Regions from separate parts of the Bacillus sp. UNC322MFChir4.1 genome, predicted to be linked through region 1. Evidence: riboswitches for the same ligand, from Rfam matches in the RefSeq annotation. Region 1 holds a riboswitch; the other holds the start of a gene.
The links. Region 1 has a riboswitch for cyclic di-AMP ahead of kdpA (potassium-transporting ATPase subunit KdpA). Riboswitches for the same ligand answer to the same signal wherever they lie in the genome.
Positions count from the first base shown of each region.

Region 2: it holds a riboswitch for cyclic di-AMP, as region 1 does, so the genes downstream of both, BR72_RS11155 (hypothetical protein) here and kdpA (potassium-transporting ATPase subunit KdpA) in region 1, are expected to answer to the same signal.

Region 1 is NZ_JQKQ01000023.1:67,396-70,545, reverse strand. Features, by position in the region: gene BR72_RS10490 (MFS transporter) at 1-965, shown strand, start outside; gene BR72_RS10485 (DUF3995 domain-containing protein) at 1,175-1,603, shown strand; cyclic di-AMP (ydaO/yuaA leader) riboswitch at 1,711-1,849, shown strand; gene kdpA (potassium-transporting ATPase subunit KdpA) at 1,978-3,150, shown strand, end outside.
Region 2 is NZ_JQKQ01000024.1:85,686-88,835, forward strand. Features, by position in the region: gene kdpA (potassium-transporting ATPase subunit KdpA) at 1-272, opposite strand, end outside; gene kdpF (K(+)-transporting ATPase subunit F) at 292-372, opposite strand; gene BR72_RS11145 (hypothetical protein) at 369-473, opposite strand; cyclic di-AMP (ydaO/yuaA leader) riboswitch at 573-716, opposite strand; gene BR72_RS11150 (hypothetical protein) at 1,140-1,364, opposite strand; gene BR72_RS11155 (hypothetical protein) at 1,381-1,782, opposite strand; cyclic di-AMP (ydaO/yuaA leader) riboswitch at 1,877-2,020, opposite strand; gene thiD (bifunctional hydroxymethylpyrimidine kinase/phosphomethylpyrimidine kinase) at 2,113-2,925, opposite strand; gene BR72_RS11165 (thiazole biosynthesis adenylyltransferase ThiF) at 2,940-3,150, opposite strand, start outside.

The DNA.
Region 1 (3,150 bases):
CTGATTTAGGATGTATGGTCTTGGTAGGACTAGTTCCTATTTTAAATTTTCTAGATGTACTCCAGATTTGGCATCTATACGTTATTTCTTTTATGTTAGCTGTCTTATCTATGTTATTTGATGTAGCTACTGTTACAGCAATTCCGTATATTGCAGGTCAAAAGTTAACGAAAGCGAATTCGGCATACCAAATGGTTAATCAAATTGCTAGTTTAGCAGGTCCAACATTGGCAGGAATAACAATCGCTATAATAGGAGGATTTAACGCGCTTTGGTTAAATGTTTTCTCCTTTGCCGCTACTTTAATTGCAGTATTACTCTTACCTAAATTAGTGGGAAATAAAGTCATCGTTAGAGAAGGGAATGTATTAAAAGGCATAGGGAGAGATCTGAAAGAGGGACTGAAATGGCTGACGAATAATCGGCTTAACCTTGCTTTATCTCTCCAAGCTATGGTTGGCAACTTTGGGGCTAGTGCTGTACTGGGCGTATTCATGTATTACTTACTTTCAACTTTACATTTATCTGCTGAACAAAGCGGTCTTAATTATACCTTAATTGGAGTTGGGGGACTTATAGGAAGTATTATTGCAGTACCACTCGAAAGGTACTTTCGGCGTGGGATTCTTATCCCTGTTCTTTTAGGTATAGGTGCTATTGGACTAACGTATGCAATATGGAGCAAATATTGGCTAGCACCTGGTATCGCCCTTGGTGTGGCAATGGTCTGTAACATAGCTTGGAACACAATCGTAGCATCAGTCCGGCAAGAAACAGTGCCTACCGATATGCAAGGAAGGGTTCTTGGCTTCTCGCGAGTACTTACTCGTCTAGCAATGCCGTTAGGTGCTTTAGTTGGTGGGATTATTTCTGGCTATAATCCAGTTGCAGTATTTGCATTGGCGTCAGTTGCAAAGATAATGGAAGTTATTATTGCGCTTATTAGTCCTATTCGAAAGCTATGAGGAAAAGATATATAGACGATATAAAATCCCCTTTCTTTTCAGGAGGGTGAGAGCATCTGGCCGCGCATCGAAACGGTCATGTCATGTTGTATTCAACTTAGCCTCAACTTATAGCTCGGAAAATGAAAATGAATATAGATTGTTTTCTTATATAGGTTATATATGAAAGGAAGTTATTAAAAGTAAGCGAATTTATGGAGGGGAATACAATGGCAGCATTTTTCATCATTTTAAGTGCAAGCATACTTGTGTTTATCAGCCTCATTCATATGTATTGGGCATGTGGCGGATCTTGGGGCAGTAAGGTTGTTCTTCCGATGAAAAAAGACAGCGACGAATCTGTTTTTGTTCCTCGGAAAATAGGAACTTTTGCAGTGGCACTTGCCATTCTATGTTTCGCTATGATTCTATTAGCTCAAAGTAGATATTTGTCTTTTTGGGATTCAAGTCGTTACACGAGATGGGGATGTATCATTCTTGCAGGCATTTTCTTATTACGTGCAATTGGTGACATGAAGTATGTTGGATTCTTTAAGAAAGTAAAAGGAACAAAATTTTCGGTATATGATACGTGGTTATACAGTCCGCTTTGTTTGTATATCGCATTTATTTTTGTAGTAGCGGTTTATTGTTATTGATATGTAGAAGGAAAACTTTCATGAAGGGAGTTTTTCTTTTTTTGTATTTTCTCTCTTTACAATAAGAGTTTGGAAGCGTATATTAACATACAAATGGAAAATTTTACAGCCGAATATCGCTTAATCCAATAGGAGCGGGGGAACCAATTTTGTGCTTTGTCACTCGGGGTGAATCCTTTTTAGGTAGGGCTACTCTCAAGGTCCGAATCCGACAGCTAACCTCGTCAGCGTTTTGAGAGGGGGGACTTGTGTGTAAAAAACACTAGGTGCGGCCTAGTGTTTTCTTTTATTCTCTTTATGGTAAAAATTTACAATTAAACTTATTTCTATATGTAATGGAGAAAAATATAGAGATAACAGAGGAGAGGAAAAGAGTGAGCTGGCTTACAAGTCTAATTGTAATTTGTCTATTTGTAGTTGTTGCGAAACCAATGGGAGATTATATATACAACGTTTTTCAGCAAAAGGGACCATTTCAAAAGATATTTGGCCCGCTAGAAAAATTTTTATTTAAAATCGCGGACATTAAGGGCTATAGTCAAAGCTGGAAGCGCTATTTGTTTTGTTTAATTATAACGAATCTATTTTTTATACTTGTTGTGTATTCTATATTTCGATTACAGGGGATGTTACCGTTAAATCCAAATCATTTTCCGGGAATGGAGCCGACGTTAGCTTTTCATACGGCCATCACGTTTATGACAAATGCGAATCTACAACATTATGGTGGTGAAAGTAATTTATCTAATTTCTCTCAAATGGTTGGGGTAACATTTATGATGTTTGCAGCACCTGCAACTTCAATGGCAATTGGGATTACGTTTATTCGTGTGCTAGCAGGTAAAAGAATAGGGAATTTCTTTGTTGATTTTGTTCAATCTATTATAAGAGTATTGTTACCAATTTCATTTGTAGCGTCGCTCATTTTTCTAGCGCTAGGAACACCGCAGACGTTAGATTCTACAATTATCGCAAAAACGTTAGAAGGGACCGAGCAAGTAATTCCTCGGGGGCCAGTAGCGTCTTTACTAGCTATTAAAGAACTTGGAGATAATGGTGGCGGTTTTTTTGGAACGGTTTCCGCACATCCTTTTGAAAACCCAAATATGATTAGTAACGTGCTGCAAATGATGCTGCAAATGTTAATTCCGATGGCATTCCCATTTGTTTACGGCCGAATGATTGGAAATCGGAAGCAAGGAAGACTGTTTTTTGTATCGATGTTCATTTTGTTTATCGTTGGATTTCAGGCGCTTTCCATATCTGAGTTGAAAGGAAATCCGCCGTTAAATCAACTTGGAATAGAGCATTCACAAGGAAATATGGAAGGGAAAGAAATGCGCCTTGGCGTTATATCTTCTGCTTTATACGCAACGGTTACAAGCGCTTCGGGGACAGGGGGCGTGAATACTACACATGATACGTTAACACCAATTGGAGGAATGGTTCCGCTTGTAAATATGCTTCTCGGAACTGTATTTGGCGGAATTGGAGTCGGATTTATGAACGTGATCATGTATGCGATGATTGCAGTATTTTTGGCAGGA
Region 2 (3,150 bases), on a different contig from region 1:
GCTGGATTTAATGGCAATACGCCTTGCAAACGAAGTATGAAATATACAACAACAATCATAAATCCATTAAGCGCAACTAATGACAATGCATATTGCTTCCAGCTCTGGTTATAAGGCTTCACACCGGAAATTTTAAAAATAATGTTTTCAAAAGGTCCGAACACTTTATCCAATTTACGATTCCCTTGAAACGCCTTCTCTAAATAAATCCCCGTTGGCTTTGCAACAAGAACAAATAATAACATTGTGACCAAAACGGCAATCCAAATCATAATAAACCCTTCCCCCTAATTAAAACTTTTCTGGATTTAATAGCGCATAAACTAAGTACACAGTAAGTAAGCCAACAATAATGGATACTGCAATACTCATTGCTTCTTCCCTTCTTTCACAACGTTATCCGACCATCTTACAAGACCGATCATTGTCCCAACTAACACAACTAAAATTGCTATCATAGCGATATCTAACATTCTTCATCCCTCACTAAAATGTAAAATTTTACCATCAAAAGCATAAAAAAGAACACTGAGGATCTACTCAGTGTTCGAAAATGAACAACACAAAAGTAAACCTCCTCTCCAAACGCTTACGAGGTTAGCTGTCGGATTCGGGCCTAAAGAGTAGCCCTACTTTCATCATGAAAGATTCACCCCAAGTGACAATGCACAAAATTGGTTCCCCCGCTCCATTTCTGGACTCAGCGATATCAGGTTGTTTTTTGGAAATTTTATGAACAATTTATGAATGTAAATATACTCCTCTAAATTTTACTTGTAAAGAGGGAAAATAACTAAAATATGAAAATATCCCCCCTTTTAAACGCTTACATCAAGGATAAATACATCTTTATCATCTTTTTTCTTTCATTTTCTTCCTTTTTCATTATGTATACGTTCTTTTACAAGTAAAAAACAGAAGATTATCTCTATAAATCAAACACAACATAACCTGCTCTTCTCTCCTTGTCTTAAACCTCACACGTGACAAAAAAAGCCCTGACCGCTACTATAAACGGCCAAGACCTCGTACTCGCTTGCTCCTTTTGTTTTAAACCCCGCTCGTGGCACAAAAAAGGCCCTGGCCGCTACTATGCACGGCCAGAACCTCTCGCCCACCCTAAAAAGAAAGGGGCTAAATCATAAAAAAGACCGTAAATTACGCCCCCGAATACATACTCTCACCAATTCCGCATGTTGCTTCTCATATTCAATAATATCTTGTTCTAAATATAAACAGATACCTTCTGGCGGAAGAATTACATATGGCTTCGGAAAGAATGGATCATGTTCAGCTAACTCCTGTACTCGCTCTAACGATAACGCCCAGCGCTTTGCTAATTCACGGCAAAGTAATACTTTCATATCCGATTCCTCCGCCCTACTCTAAAGTCAAAAACGAAATGTTATCACAAGTTGTAAACACCACTAATTGAATTCCAATCGTTTTATAGAGGTGCTTAGGATATTGTTTATTTCGCGTGACGACTGTAATAGGCGCGGTAAATGAAGAGCGAATACGTTCGGCGAAGAAGCTAATTGTGGATAATTCATCTCCTAGCAAAATGATTTTTTTAACTGCTTTGCATACTTTCACAATCATGCTCGGGTCATCTGGGCAACAATATGCTTGTTGAAATCCACATGCTTTCACTTCACTTGCCACATATTCACTTGCTGTAAAAATAACCATTTCACTTTGAAAAGGTATTAAATCATGCAAACTCTTTACTTTCGCAACTTCACCTACACAAATGAGCATGTACTCTTTTTCCTCATCCATGCACTGGATTCTCCTTCACATAAAAGAATTTTTAACTATCGATTAAAATTCTTTTTATGCTAGTCGGATCGATGAATTGATGTATTCACTTGCACCATCCTCTCTCAACACGCTTACGGAGTTAGCTGTCGGATTCGGGCTTTGAGAGTAGCCCTACCTTCAAAAAAGATTCACCCCAAGTGACAATGCACAAAATTGGTTCCTCCGCTCCAAATTTCAGATTCAGCGTTCAAAAAAATAGATTCTGGCTGATATATTACTCCTGATTTTGGAAAAAGTAAACATGAAAAAAGCCAATTTTTCCAACTGGCTTTCTTCAAAAATACATATTTATACACGCATATTTCTACGTCCATATGCAAAATGATTCGTTGGTCCGTGACCGCTTCCAATGTTCAACTCATCTTCAATCGCTATACTAATAAAGCTCTTCGCTTCCCGAACTGCCTCTTCAATTTCATAACCTTTCGCGAGTCCGGCTGTTACAGCTGCCGCAAACGTGCAACCACTTCCATGTGTTTGAAGAGACGCAATCCGTTTACTTCTATATTCCATAAACTTATTTCCATCAAACAATAAATCAATTACTTTATTCCCTTGATATGCTGCATGCCCGCCTTTCATGACGACAAACTTCGCCCCTAAATCATGCAACATTTTCGCAGCTTCTTTACTATCTTCAATCGTATCAATCTTCATTCCTGTTAATACTTCTGCTTCAGGGACATTTGGCGTAATTACCGTTGCAAGCGGCAGCAAATGTTCTTTTAATGCTGTAACAGCTTCCTGTTGTAATAATGACGCTCCGCCTTTAGCAATCATTACAGGGTCTAGCACAATATTATTCCATGAAAATGATTTAATATTTTCAGCTACGACTCTAATAATTTCACTACTAAATAACATTCCAAGTTTTACCGCATCAGGCGTTAAATCCGTCCCAATAGAATGTAACTGCTCTTCAATTCCTTCTGTAGGAACAGGATACACTCCTTGTACACCGAGCGTATTTTGGGCCGTAATCGCTGTAATGGCTGTCATTCCGTACACACCGAGTTCTTGAAACGTCTTTAAATCTGCTTGAATCCCGGCTCCGCCGCCGCTATCAGAGCCCGCAATCGTTAATGCTTTATTCACTTTCATTTCCCTCACCCTTTTTACCCAAAGTAACGATGATAAATCGTTTTTGCTTCCGCTATATCCTTTGTTCCGTGCACAAGCACACGGCCATCTTGAAATGCCACTAACCGTTTATTCTCAACAGAAAATGATAGTAAATAAGAGTTTGCTGTTAAATCCGTTACCCGATTTTGCAGCAAATTTTGATACATAGACAAATGAAGCTGCTCTTTATGCGGCGGACGAATT